Regions from separate parts of the Nocardioides sp. BGA-UO-ETr-FS32 genome, predicted to be linked through region 1. Evidence: predicted binding sites of a transcription regulator. Region 1 holds the regulator's gene; each other region holds the start of a gene.

Region 1 (4,726 bases):
CCTCGGTCTTCCCCTTGGTTCCACCAGCCGGGGTCGAAGCGGCTGATGGAGGCCTCGCGCGTCAGTCGGAGACGACAGGGACGCGGAGCTTCTGGCCGGCGGCAAGGCCGGCGGACTCGAGGGCGTTGAGCCGCTCGATCTCGTTCATCATGGAGCGGACGTCGCCGTCGGTCGCGATCTCGCTGGCGATCCCCCACAGGGTGTCGCCGGGTGCGACCTGGACGATCTCGGTCGGGGCGGGCTGGCCGGCCTCGTCGGTGCCGACGGCGCCGCCGGCGAGCATGAAGGCCGCGGCGAGCACGAGGAACAGCGAAGTCAGGAAGACCACGAGCCGCCCGCGTCGGGTCAGCCGCACGGTCGAGCCGCGGCGTACGGGGACGGGAGCGAAAGCGGGGGCAAGGCTGAGGGTGCTCATGGTGGCCTCCTGGGGAAGATTCAGCCGGATGTCTCTGTCGAGCGAATGTCTAGTCGGACCCACCGACAGTGGCCTGGGCCACCGGAGGTCGATCAGACGTTCGATCGAACGTGTGTACGACGCTAGAGCACGTGTTCGAACAGGTCAAGCACCGTGACGAACAAATGTTCGATCCCCTGAAGGGCTTGGTCCGGAGGGGATCAACGGACCTACCCGCAACCGGCGCGACCCAGGGCGCCGGCTGCTTCGGCGCGGCGTACGAGTTCCTCTTCAACACCAGCTACAGCTGAAGAAGGCCGGCTGGTGCTGGCCGACGCGCGCACGCTCGACTTCGGGTACGCGATGATCCCGCCGTTCCCCGGCCAGGAGGTCATCCTCCGCACGGCAGCGGTCGCACATCGCCGCGCAGGTCAAGGGTGAGGCACCCGACGCGCACAAGGCGTTCGGCGACATCCCCGCCGTGTGCGTGATGGACGCCGGCAACAACGGCGTCATCATCCTCGCCGACAAGATGCTGCCGCCGCGCAAGCACGGCGTGCTGATCCCCGGCCCGCAGGCGCACGCGATGAAGCTCGGCTTCGAGAAGTACTTCCTCTGGAAGATGAAGCACGGCCAGGTGCGACTGCCCTGACCCCGATCGAGGAGACCGCTCAGCGGGCGGCGCGGCGGCGCATCGCGCGGCGCCCCTGCGCCGCGAACAGCGACGCGGCGTGCTGCGTGACGCCCGGTGCGAGCGCGGCGCCGCGTACCACTCCCCCGCGCCAGCCCGGCAGGGTCCGCACCACGCGGCGCGAGCCCACCAGCGCGACGGCCGCCTGGGCGACCTCGGCCACGCCGAGGATCGGGCCGCCGGAGTGGGTCAGCTGCGAGCCGAGGCCGTTCGGGTCCTGCGCGGCCAGCATCGCGGTGTCCACCCCGTCGGGGCACAGCGCGTGGACCCGGACCCCGCGCGGCGCCTCGGCGTTGACCGACGCCGACAGCGAGACGACCGCGGCCTTCGTCGCGGCGTACATGCTGTAGCCAGGCACCGGCCCGAGCCCGGACAACGAGGCGACGTTGACGACGTCTCCCCCGGCCGGCCCGAAGGCCGCCAGCGCGGCGCGGGTGCCCCACGTCGTCCCGAGCAGGTTGACCTCCACGAGGCGACGGACCTGCTTCTCCGACAGCGAGGTCAGGGCGCCGTCGTCGCCGACGCCGGCGTTGTTGAACCACGACGTCAGCGCCCCGTGGCGCGCCGCCTCCTCCGCGACCAGGACGTGGGAGGCGGGATCGCGTACGTCCTGCGCGAGGCCCGCGACCGCGCCGATCTCCGCCGCCGTCGCAGCGCCCGCCCACCCGTCGAGGTCGCCGATCACGACGGCGTGGCCGCGCGCGACCATCAGCTCCGCGATCCCACGCCCGATCCCGCGGGCTCCACCGGTGACGACGCACGAGGTCTGCATCCGCCGACACTAGCGACAAAGTAGCGACACGCGGCTTCGAACAGGTGTTTGATCCCACGGCTCCCGGAGGGCTACGGTGAGCGCACGGCTCCCGCCCGGCGCGGACGGTGGGAGCACCCCGCAGTGGAGGACGCCATGGCCAAGCAGGACGACAAGAACGTCATCGAGATGCCCGACGGCCCCCCGGACGCCACCGGGCTGACGCCGCGCCAGCAGCGCGTGCTCGCCACGATCAAGGACTCGCTCGAGACCAAGGGATACCCGCCGTCGATGCGCGAGATCGGCCAGGCCGTCGGCCTCACCTCGTCCTCCAGCGTGGCCCACCAGCTGCGCGTGCTCGAGGGCAAGGGCTTCATCAAGCGCGACCCCAACCGGCCCCGCGCCCTCGAGGTGTTCCTGCCCGAGGTGATGGCCGCCCGCCGCTCCATCTCGAGCGGCGAGGAGTCCAGCGTCGACGAGACCGGCATCGGCGACGTCGCCCCCACCGCGGTCAACATCCCGGTCGTCGGCCGCATCGCCGCCGGTGGCCCGATCCTCGCCGAGGAGCAGGTCACCGACGTGTTCCCGCTGCCCAAGCAGCTCGTGGGCGACGGCACGCTGTTCCTGCTCGAGGTCTCCGGTGACTCGATGGTCGACGCCGCCATCTGCAACGGCGACTACGTCGTGATCCGCCAGGAACAGACCGCCACCAACGGCCAGATCGTCGCTGCGATGATCGACGGTGAGGCCACGGTCAAGACCTTCCAGCGCAAGGACGGCCACGTCTGGCTGCTCCCCCACAACGACGCCTACGACCCGATCCCGGGCGACAACGCCACGATCCTCGGCGTCGTGACGGCGGTGCTCCGCAGCCTCTGAGCACCGTAGGGGTGGGCCGCCATTGAACGGTGCCCACCCCCGGGACACGATGGTCAGATGAGCGACGTCGAGAAGACCTACGACTACGTCATCGTCGGAGCGGGAGTTGCCGCGGCCAGCGCCGTCAAGGGCATCCGCGCCGAGGACGCCAGCGGCTCGATCGGCGTGCTCGGCTCCGAGCCCGACAAGCCGGTCTACCGGCCGGTGCTCACCAAGGACCTCTGGCTCAAGGACGACGCGACGCTCGAGGGCAGCTCGCTCGCCGGTGACCTCGAGGACGACGACGCCGTCGACCTCCTCACCGACACGACCGTCACCGCGATCGACCGCGGCGCCCACGCCGTACGCCTCGCCGACGGCAGCAGCGTCGGCTACGGCAAGCTCCTGCTGGCCACCGGCGCTGAGCCCCGCGTGCTGGGCGTCGCCCCCGGCCCCCGCGTCATCTACTACCGCACGGCCGCCGACTACGAGCGGCTGCGCGCGGTCGCCGCGAACGGCAGCCACGTCGCGGTCGTCGGCGGCGGCTACATCGGCTCCGAGATCACCTCGGCGCTGGTGCAGAACGGCATCGACGTCACCCTCGTCCTCGACCTCGAGGACGTGCAGGAGCAGATGTTCCCCCGCGCCCTGGCCGCCCACCTCACCAAGGAGCTCGCCGACCGCGGCGTGACGATCGTGCACGGCTCGGTCTCTGGTGGCGAGGAGGACGACGGGGGCGTACGGATCCGCCTCGACGACGACTCCCACATCGTCGCCGACGCTGCGGTGATCGGCGTCGGCGTGCTGCCGCGCACCGGACTCGCGGAGGCCGCGGGCCTCGAGGTCGACAACGGCGTCGTGGTCGACGACCGCCTCCGCACCAGCGACCCCGACGTGTACGCCGCGGGCGACGTCGCGTCCTACCCCGACGCCCTCCTCGGCCGCCGCCGCGTCGAGCACGTCGACCACGCCGAGAAGTCCGGCGAGCACGCCGGCAAGGTGATGGCCGGCGCCGACGCGGCGTACGACTACACGCCGTTCTTCTGGTCCGACATCCTGGATGCGGGCTACGAGGCGGTCGGCGAGACCAGCAGCGCGCTCGACCTGGTCGAGGACTGGAAGGACGGCGAGATGGGCACCGGCGTCGTCTACTACCTCAGGTCCGGGCAGGTCCGCGGGGTCGTCCTCTGGAACGTCTGGGACAGCGTCGACAAGGCCCGCGAGGTCATCAAGGAGACCGGCCAGAACCCGGTGGCCGACCCGGAGTCGCTGCGGGGGCGCATCCCGTTCGGGTGAGCTGAACGGCGGGTGAACACTCGCAGCAGGGCGTGATCTTCGCGCGGGTGCGTCGTTGAACCACCCGTGACCCCCTCACCACACCTCACCCGACGAGCCGTGATCGCCGGCAGTGCCGGCGCCGCCGCCGGTGCCGCCACCGTGGCCGGCACCACCTCGAGTGCCCGCGCGACCGCGCACGAGCCGTTCCAGCACGGAGTCGCCTCGGGCGACCCGCTACCCGATGCGGTCGTGCTGTGGACCCGCGTCACCCCGACGCCGGCGGCCACCCCCGGCTCCGGGGTCGGGCCGGACGTGAGCGTGACGTGGGAGGTGGCCACCGACGCGGGCTTCCGCGACGTCGTGCGGCGTGGACGCACCACCACCGGCGCGGCGCGCGACCACACGGTCAAGGTCGACGCGACCCGGCTGCGGCCGGCGACGGCGTACTTCTTCCGTTTCGCCCAGGGCAGCCGCACCAGCCCCGTGGGCAGGACGCGGACCGCACCGGCCGTGACCACCAGCCCCGACCGCCTGCGGTTCGGCGTCGTGTCGTGCGCCAACCTCCAGGCCGGCTGGTTCAGCGCCTACCGTCATCTCGCCGCGCGCGACGACCTCGACGCGGTGATCCACCTCGGCGACTACCTTTACGAGTACGCCCCCGGCGAGTACGGCTACGGCCGCGCCAACACCGACATCCGCCCGCACGTGCCGGCGCGCGAGATGGTGGGGCTGGCCGACTACCGCCAGCGCCACG
Region 2 (4,726 bases), on a different contig from region 1:
TGGATCTCGAGGCCGTCGGGAGCGTTCATCGCGAGCGCGCCACCCGTCCCTCGTCCCACACCGGACCGGGCGACTCGTAGACCTCGCCGTCGGCACCGTAGACCAGGAAGCGGTCGAAGCCCCGCGCGAACCAGCGGTCGTGCGTCACCGCCAGGACGGTCCCGTCGAAGGCCTCGAGCCCCGCCTCCAGCGCCTCCGCGGACTGCACATCGAGGTTGTCGGTCGGCTCGTCGAGGAGCAGCAGCGTCGCGCCGGACAGCTCGAGCAGCAGGATCTGGAAGCGCGCCTGCTGCCCGCCGCTCAGCGACTCGAACCGCTGCTCGCCGGCGTGCGCCAGCTCGTAGCGGTCGAGCACCCGGCTCGCCGCCTCACGGCCCATGCCGTCGCGGTGGTCGTCGCCGCGGTGCAGGATCTCCAGCAGCGTGCGGCCGACCAGCTCGGGGTGCTCGTGGGTCTGGACGAACCATCCCGGTCGGACCCGCGCACCGAGCTTGGCGCTGCCGGTGTGCGCGACCGGCGCGGGAGGCGCGCCGACGGGCTGGTGCTCGACGTCGGGATCGCTGCCGCCTGCGGCCAGGAGGCGCAGGAAGTGCGACTTGCCGGACCCGTTGGAGCCCAGCACGGCCACCCGTTCTCCGTACCAGACCTCGAGGTCGAACGGGCGCATCAGGTCGGTGAGCTCGAGGTCGGTGCACACCACGGCCCGCTTCCCCGTACGCCCACCCTTGAGCCGCATCTTCACCTGCTGCTCGCGCGGCTGCTCCGTCGGCGGACCGGCGTCCTCGAACTTCTTCAGGCGGGTCTGGGCCGCCTGGTAGCGGCTGGCCATGTCGGAGTTGTACGCCGCCTTCTGCTTGTACATCAGCATCTGCGCGCGCAGCTTGGCGTACTCCTCGTCCCAGCGCCGGCGCAGCTCCTCGAACCGCTCGAACCGCTCGGCGCGCGCCTGGTGATAGCTCGCGAAGCCGCCGGGGTGGGTCCACACGAGGTTGCCGGCGCTGCCGAGCTCGACGGTCACGATGCGGGTCGCGGTGTTGTTGAGCAGCTCGCGGTCGTGGCTGATGAACAGGATCGTCTTGGCCGACTCGCGGATGCGCTCCTCCAGCCAGATCTTGCCCGGCACGTCGAGGTAGTTGTCCGGCTCGTCGAGCAGCAGGACCTGGTCCGGCCCCTGGAGCAGGTACTCCAGCACGAGGCGCTTCTGCTCACCGCCGGAGAGGGTGGTGAGCGCGCGGTACTTCGCGCGGTCGTAGGGCATGCCCATCGCCGCGGTGGTGACCTTGTCCCAGACGACCTCGAGGTCGTAGCCGCCGACGTCGCCGTAGTGGCCGAGCGCCCCGGCGTACGCCATCTGCACCGACTCGCTGTCGTCGTCCATGAGCCGCAGCTCCTGGGCCGCGACCTCCTGCGCCCACCGGCGTACGTCGGCCGGCGCCACGGACAGCAGCAGGTCGGCGACCGTCTCGTCGGCACCCCCGTGGCCGACGAACTGCCGCATCACGCCGAGGCCGCCTGACCGGGTGACCACGCCCGCGTGCGGCGTGACGTCGCCGGTCACGATCCGCAGGAGGGTGGTCTTGCCGGCACCGTTCGCCCCCACCAGGGCGACCTTCTGGCCGTCCCCCACCCGGAAGCTGACGTCGTCGAGCAGCACCCGGCCGTCCGGCAGCTCGTAGCGCACTCCAGCAACGTCGACGTGTCCCACGAGCAGGATTGTCGCAACCCCGCGCCCTCCGCGTCGCGGGGTTAAACGACTCGAGGCCCGCAGGCCGAGGTGCGTGCTGTTCGGTGGTCGAGGAAGCCGGCCCCAGCCCCGGTGGTTGAGTGCGACGAAGTCCCGTTCGAAACCCGCCGAGAAACCCTGGCCAGCAGATGTCCACAGGCATGGCCGACTGTCGGACCCGACAACTACAATCGAGCACATGATCGACGGAATGGCAGCCGAGATACGAGAGGTCGCAGACGACCTCTCGGCCTCCGAGCTGCTGTCCGCGATCCGCGACCGCAAGACCGCCGAGGACCGGGCCGCGGCCGACCAGCTCGTCCTTGCCGCCCGGTGGGCGGACCTGCACCCACCCGAGTCGATCCACGACGCCGCCTCGTTCACGGTCCCGGGGTGTGAGCACGAAGAGCCCATCGCCGGCGACGGCGCCCCGCTGGTGGCGGAGTTCTGCGTCGCCGAGCTCGGCACCGTCCTCAGCATCTCTCCGACGGCGGCGAAGAAGCTGATCGGTCACGCCCTCGAGCTTCGGCACCGGCTGCCCCGGCTCTGGGAGCAGGTCCACGCCGGCCTGGTTCCGGCGTGGCGGGCCCGCGCGATCGCGGAGGCCACGATCCACGCCACCACCCCGCTGACGGTCCAGGCGGCCGGGTTCGTCGACTCCCAGGTCGCCGCCGTCGCCGGGAGGATCGGGTCCGCGCAGCTCGACCGGCTCGTCGCCGAGACGATCAAGCGCTACGACCTCGCCGTCGCGGACCCCACGAAGGACCCCGAGGACGGCTACCTCGCCGTCGACCCTCGCCACGTCACGGTGAACAAGGACGACGTGCACTACGCCGGCACCCTGCACCTGGAAGCCGACCTCGACATCGCCGACGCCCTCGACCTCGACCGAGCCGTCGCCCACCACGCCGCCACGCAGAAGGCCCTCGGATCGCAGCTGCCACTCGACGCACGTCGGGCCAAGGCCCTCGGTGAGCTCGCCCGGACGCAGACCGCGCTCGACCTCGCATTCCAGGACGGTGCAGCACCGGACGGTGGTGTCGACGCTCGCACCTCAGCCACCGACACCAACGCCGACGCCGACACCAACGCCGACGCCGACGCCGAAGACCAGCCGAGCCTGCCTGCCGCTCGTGAGGTCGTCATCCACGCCCACTTCGACGCATCGGTGGTCGGTGAGCAGACGGTGTTCGGTCCCACCGGGCGCATCGAGAACGGGCAGCGCCTCGTCCTGCTCGACCAGGTCCGGTCGTGGTGCGCCGACTCGCGCACCAAGGTCGCGATCAAGCCGGTCATCGACCTCAACGCCCAGCTCACCGCGCAGGGCTACGAGATCCCCGACCGGATCCGTGAGCAAGTACAGCTCCGGGATCGCACGTGCGTCTTCCCGCGGTGCACGAGACCGGCCCGAGGCTGCGACGTCGACCACATCGTCGCGTACGACCACGACGCCGAGGCCGAGGGCAGACCCCAGCCCGGTCCCACGCGGACCGACAACCTCGCCTGCCTGTGCCGCTTCCACCACCGCCTCAAGACCCACTCCGCCTGGCGCTACGCGATGGTCGAGAACGGGGTGTTCGAGTGGACCTCACCCCACGGCCACCGCTACCGACGCGACCGGACCGGCACCACCGCGCTCGACCCACCGGCACCGCCGGGCATCCCGCGACCACGCCGACGATGACCCCGCCCCACACCCCGCCTCTCACGCCAAGGCGGGGTCACAGGCACGCTCGGGTCAGCAACTCGCCGGCGCTCGTGCTGAGCACCAGGACGGGACGCGTGCCCATCAGCGCGCTGAGGGTCTTCGACTCGGACCGCGTGCACTCCGGCGGGCAGGCAGATCTTCTCGCGATGACCTGTGGTCTAGACCACGGTTAGGGTGCTGGCCATGGCGACCTCCACCTCGGAAGAGCAGACCACCGTCCCCCGCTGGCGCATCATCGGACCCGGGCTCGTCGTCGCGGCGACCGGCGTCGGTGCGGCCGACCTCGTGGCGACCCTCATCGCGGGGCAGAAGTTCGGCTACACGCTGCTGTGGTGCGTGGTCGTCGGGTGCCTCATGAAGATCGTGCTCGTCGAGGGCGCGGGCCGCTACTGCCTCTCGACCGGCCGGACGATCTTCGAGGGCTGGCGCTCGCTCGGAGCCTGGACGACGTGGTACTTCGCGCCGTACATCGTCATCTGGGGCTTCGTCTACGGTGCCGCCGCCATGGCCGGCACCGGCCTCGCCCTCGCCGGGCTGACCGGAGTCCTGTCGACGACCTGGTGGGGCATCCTGTCGGGCGTCCTCGGCCTGGTGCTGGTGTGGGCCGGGCGCTACAACGTCTTCGAGAAGGTCCTCGCCGCTCTGGTCGGCATCATGTTCGTCACGATGGTCGGGGCCGCGCTGCTGACCCTGCCCAACCTCGGCGAGCTCCTCACCGGCCTGGTCCTGCGGATCCCCGAGGACTGACTGGTCAACACCCTCGCCCTCGCCGGCGGCGTCGGCGGCACCATCACCCTCGCCGCCTACGGCTACTGGCTGCGCGAGAAGGGCTGGAGCTCCCCGGCCTACATGCGGGTCATGCGCATCGACAACACCGTCGCCTACGTCGTCACCGGCATCTTCGTCCTCGCGACCCTCGTGGTCGGCGCCGAGCTGCTCTACTCGACCAGCGTCGCGATCGAGACCGGCGACGCGGGACTCCTCGACCTCGGCGTGGTGCTGCAGGACCGCTACGGCCAGTGGGCCGGCAAGCTCTTCCTGCTGGGCTTCTGGGCCGCCGCGATGTCGTCGCTGGGCGGCGTGTGGAACGGCGTCAGCCTGATGTTCGCCGACTTCATGACCAACGTGACCGACGGCGACGAGGCCGACGCCCGCGCCGGAGGCAAGTGGTACCGGGTCTACATCCTCTGGCTGACCTTCCCGCCGATGGTGATGATGTTCCTCGGCAAGCCGGTCTGGCTGATCCTCGCCTACGGCGTGCTGGGCGCCTTCTTCATGCCATTCCTGGCGATCAC
Region 3 (4,726 bases), on a different contig from region 1:
CGCTGCGTCGTACGCCGCGGCCACGGCGGCGGTGCCCGACCCGGTGCGGACCGCCCTCGAGGACCTGGCGCTGCGGCTCGGCGCCGGCGCGCGCGTGCTGGAGGTCGGCTCGGGCGGTGGTCGCGACGCGCTGCTGATGGAGTCGCTCGGCCTCGCCGTACGCCGCACCGACGTCACCCCCGGATTCGTCGCGCTGCTGCGCGGGCAGGGACACGTCTGCGACCTGCTCGACCCGCTCGTCGACGACCTCACCTCGACGGAGGGCCCGTACGACGCGGTGTGGGCCAACGCGTCCCTGCTCCACGTCGCCCGGGCCGACCTGCCGACGGTGCTGGCTCGTCTGGCCGCCGTCACCCGCCCCGGCGGCCTGCTGCGCGCGACGCTGAAGGAGGGCGACGGGGAGGGGTGGTCGACCCACGGCGCGGTCGCCCGCCCGCGGCACTTCACCTACTGGCGCGCACCTGCGCTCGCCGAGGCCGTCACGGCCGCGGGCTGGGTGGACGTCGCCGTCCGGGCAGGGCTCGTCCGCAGCCGAGGGGAGTCGTGGCTCGAGGTGTCGGCGGTCCGTGATGGGGTGTCGGCATGAGGCACACGGAGTTCTGGGCGCGGCTCGACGACACCCTGGGCCGGGCCTACTCACGGACGTGGGCCGAGCTCACCGTCGTGCGCGAGCTCGACGGCCGCACGACGCAGGAGGCCCTCGCCGCCGGCGTCCCGCCCAAGCAGGTCTGGGCGGCCGTGCGCCGCCACCTCGAGCTCCCGGACAGCGAGCGGTGACGACCCGCCTCGACGCGGGGCTCGACCTCGCAGACGTCCAGCGGCACACCGTCCGGACCCTCGTGGTCTCGCAGGCCGTGGGTGCCGTCGGTGTCACCATCGGCGTGGCGACGGCCTCGCTCCTGGCCCGCGACATCTCCGGCAGCGAGACCATGGCCGGGCTCGCGCAGACCTGCCAGGTGCTCGGCACGGCCCTCGCGGCGTACGCACTGGCGCGCGTGATGCGGCGCCGTGGCCGTCGCGTCGGACTGGTCGCCGGCTACCTGGTGGGCGCGACCGGCGCCGTGCTCGCCGTGGTGGCGGGCGTCGTGGACTCGATGGCGGTCCTGCTCACCGGAGCCGTCCTGCTGGGCGCGACCTCGGCGGTCAACAGCGGGTCGCGCTACGCCGCGACCGACCTGGCCACCGAGGAGCACCGCGCCCGGGCCCTCTCCGTCGTCGTGTGGGCGACGACCGTGGGCGCGGTCGCCGGGCCCAACCTCGTCGGGGTCGGCGGCTCGACCGCCCGCTCCCTCGGCATCCCCGAGCTGACCGGCGGCTTCGCGATCGGTGCGGTGGTGCTCGTCCTCGCCGCCGGCTGGGTCTGGCTGCGGCTGCGACCCGACCCGCTGCTCCTCGCCCAGGAGGCCGCCGGCGTCGTCCCGGCCACCGGACCGGAGGAGCGCGGCCGGTCCTGGGGCCGCTTCGTCACGGTCGTGCGCGAGGTCCCGGCCGTCGGCGCAGCGGTCGTGGCGATGGCCTGCGCCCACGCTGCGATGGTCTCGGTGATGATCATGACGCCGCTGCACATGGAGCACGGCGGCGCGCAGCTCGAGGTCATCGGGTTCGTCATCTCGGTCCACGTGCTCGGCATGTTCGCCTTCTCCCCGGTCGTCGGGTGGGCCGCCGACCGTTTCGGGCGCTCCGCCGTCCTGGTCACCGGGGGAGCGGTCCTGCTCGTGTCCCTGGCGCTGTGCGGGCTCTCGCCGGAGGGCTCGTCGTGGCAGATCCTCAGCGGGCTGTTCCTGCTCGGCCTCGGCTGGTCCTGCGCGACCGTGGCGGCCTCGACCGTGATCGCCGACCGCACGCCCATCGAGGCACGCACCGACGTGCAGGGCACCTCCGACATGGCGATGGCCCTCACCGCCGCGGGCGGCGGGGCGCTCGCCGGCGTCATCGTCGGGGTGATGGGCTATCCGGCCCTCGCGCTGTTCGCCGCACTGCTCGCCGGCACCGTCCTGGCCGCCGGGTGGGTCACGCGCCGGCACGCCTGATCCCCGTACGCGGACACGTCCGAGAACGCGCGCGACACGCCGCGTCGGGACGCTGCGTCGAACACCTGTTCGGGCTACTGTTCATCCACAGGTACGACGAGGGGCGAGGTTGTCCACAGCGTGCGACGGTCCTGATCAGGGACTGTCGGTGGCTCGCCCTAGCGTCGGAGAAGTACCTCACACACACGACGAGAGAACGGGACACAGCAATGGCTGGTGCAGACCGCGAGAAGGCCCTCGACGCCGCGCTCGCACAGGTGGAGAAGCAGTTCGGCAAGGGCTCGGTCATGCGACTGGGCGACGAGACGCGTGCCCCGCTCGAGGTGATCCCCACCGGGTCGATCGCCCTCGACGTGGCCCTCGGCCTCGGCGGTCTGCCGCGCGGACGCGTGGTCGAGATCTACGGCCCGGAGTCCTCCGGAAAGACGACGGTCGCCCTCCACGCGGTGGCCAGCGCCCAGGCAGCGGGCGGCATCGTCGCCTTCATCGACGCCGAGCACGCGCTCGACCCCGACTACGCCAAGGCCCTCGGCGTCGACACCGACGCGCTGCTGGTCTCCCAGCCCGACTCCGGCGAGCAGGCGCTCGAGATCGCCGACATGCTGATCCGCTCGGGCGCCCTGTCGCTGATCGTCATCGACTCCGTGGCCGCGCTCGTGCCCCGTGCCGAGATCGAGGGCGAGATGGGCGACAGCCACGTCGGCCTCCAGGCCCGCCTGATGAGCCAGGCGCTGCGCAAGATGACCGGTGCCCTCAACAACTCCGGCACCACCGCGATCTTCATCAACCAGCTGCGCGAGAAGATCGGCGTCATGTTCGGCTCGCCCGAGACCACCACCGGTGGTCGCGCGCTGAAGTTCTACTCCTCGGTGCGCCTCGACGTGCGCCGCATCGAGACGCTCAAGGACGGCACCGACATGGTCGGCAACCGCACCCGCGTCAAGGTCGTCAAGAACAAGGTGGCCCCGCCGTTCAAGCAGGCCGAGTTCGACATCATGTACGGCAAGGGCATCAGCCGCGAGGGCGGCCTCATCGACGTGGGCGTCGAGGCGGGCATCATCCGCAAGGCCGGCGCCTGGTACACCTACGAGGGCGACCAGCTCGGCCAGGGCAAGGAGAACTCGCGCAACTTCCTCAAGGACAACCCCGACCTCGCCAACGAGATCGAGAAGCTCATCCTGGAGAAGCTGGGCGTCATCCCGGCCGTCGACAAGCCCGCCGACGAGCTGAGTGACGAGCCCATCGGGGTCAATGACTTCTGAGGACCGTCCGCCGCCCTCGTGGGCCGGTGACGTCGGACTCGGCGTGCAGGCGTGGGTGGGGGAGACCCCACCCACGCCGACCGAGCCGGGTCCCGCTCGCGCCAAGCGCAAGGGCGGCCGCTCCACCCGCAAGGACGGCCGGGGTCGCACCCGGACGTGGGAGGAGCGGGAGGCGGCCAGGATCGCCCGCGAGGAGGCTGCCGCCGCGGAGGTCGAGGCAGATCCCGAGGCGGTGGCCCGCAGGATCCTGCTCGACGCCCTGACCGGTCAGGCCCGCTCCCGCCAGGAGCTCGCCGACAAGCTGGCCGGCAGGGGCGTACCCGACGAGCTGGCGGGCGACCTGCTCGACCGGTTCACCGAGGTCGGTCTCATCGATGACGCGGCCTACGCCCGGCAGTGGGTCGAGAGCCGGCACCGCAGCCGCGGACTTGCTCCGCGGGCCCTGGCCCAGGAGCTGCGTCGCAAGGGTGTCGGCGACGACGAGGCCAAAGCGGCGCTCGAGCAGATCGACGAGACCGACCAGCGGGTCGCCGCCCGGGCACTCGTCGACAAGAAGCTGCGCACCATGCGCGGCCTCGACCGGCCGGTGGCCACCCGGCGCCTCGCCGGGCTGCTGGCCCGCAAGGGCTACGGAGCTGGGCTGGCGTTCTCGGTGGTGCGTGAGGCGCTCGACGACGGGGACGACCCCGACGCCGCGGACGACCTCGACCCGCCCGACTTCTAGGGTCGCCCTTCCGTCCGGCGCCGCGGCTCTGGTGGGATGGGCCGGTGAGCAACGAGCGCGAGGTCCTCACCTACGACCTGTTCGGCACCGCGACGCGCGAGCTGGCACAACAGGTCGCCGACTCGGGCTTCCGGCCCGACTTGGTCCTCGCGATCGCGCGGGGCGGCCTGGCCCTCGGGATGGGCCTGGGCTACGCGTTGGCGGTGAAGAACATCTCGGTGGTCAACGTGGAGTTCTACACCGGGGTCGACGAGCGGCTCGACGTCCCGATCATGCTGCCCCCCACCCCGGCGGTCGTCGAACTGTCGGGGCTCAAGGTGCTGATCGCCGACGACGTCGCGGACACCGGGCGCACCCTCGAGCTCGTCCACGAGTTCTGCGCGGGCCACGTCGCGGAGGCCCGCACGGTCGTGATCTACGAGAAGCCCCAGTCGGTCATCAAGGCCGACTACGTGTGGCGTCGGACCGAGCGATGGATCGACTTCCCGTGGTCGGTCCTGCCACCCGTCGTCGACCCGGACGCGCTCGCCCACTGACCGGCGTCGTGGAAGCCAGGCAGGTGACGGTCCGCGACGGGCGGGTCGAGCTCGTTGGTGAGGTCGGGCCGGGGGAGAGCTGGGCGGGGGCCGCGGCCCGCATCGCGGCACCGATGACCGCCGGCCCGGTGGCCGGGGACCTGTCCGGCGACACCCTCGCCTTCGTCCTCGACC

What was found. The regulator LexA, encoded in region 1, represses DNA repair genes until DNA is damaged. The targets are predictions, from matches to a motif close to TCGAACANNTGTTCGA.
Region 2: a site for LexA is predicted at 1,830-1,845, ahead of AC57BS_RS14945 (HNH endonuclease signature motif containing protein). Genes of this name have one in related genera too.
Region 3: a site for LexA is predicted at 2,088-2,103, ahead of recA (recombinase RecA). Genes of this name have one in related genera too.

Annotation. Positions count from the first base shown of each region.
Region 1 covers NZ_JCAQOX010000014.1:320,087-324,812, reverse strand. The annotation lists gene AC57BS_RS11425 (LysM peptidoglycan-binding domain-containing protein) at 62-415, opposite strand; gene AC57BS_RS11420 (hypothetical protein) at 547-705, shown strand; gene AC57BS_RS11415 (hypothetical protein) at 876-1,046, shown strand; gene AC57BS_RS11410 (SDR family NAD(P)-dependent oxidoreductase) at 1,066-1,857, opposite strand; gene lexA (transcriptional repressor LexA) at 1,993-2,715, shown strand; gene AC57BS_RS11400 (NAD(P)/FAD-dependent oxidoreductase) at 2,773-3,990, shown strand; gene AC57BS_RS11395 (alkaline phosphatase D family protein) at 4,057-4,726, shown strand, end outside.
Region 2 covers NZ_JCAQOX010000015.1:288,203-292,928, reverse strand. The annotation lists gene AC57BS_RS14955 (GNAT family N-acetyltransferase) at 1-29, opposite strand, end outside; gene AC57BS_RS14950 (ABC-F family ATP-binding cassette domain-containing protein) at 26-1,705, opposite strand; gene AC57BS_RS14945 (HNH endonuclease signature motif containing protein) at 1,923-3,407, shown strand; partial or broken gene AC57BS_RS14940 (Nramp family divalent metal transporter) at 3,615-4,726, shown strand, end outside.
Region 3 covers NZ_JCAQOX010000016.1:234,002-238,727, forward strand. The annotation lists gene AC57BS_RS18710 (class I SAM-dependent methyltransferase) at 1-586, shown strand, start outside; gene AC57BS_RS18715 (DUF3046 domain-containing protein) at 583-777, shown strand; gene AC57BS_RS18720 (MFS transporter) at 774-2,030, shown strand; gene recA (recombinase RecA) at 2,240-3,292, shown strand; gene AC57BS_RS18730 (regulatory protein RecX) at 3,282-4,016, shown strand; gene AC57BS_RS18735 (phosphoribosyltransferase) at 4,061-4,552, shown strand; gene AC57BS_RS18740 (GNAT family N-acetyltransferase) at 4,561-4,726, shown strand, end outside.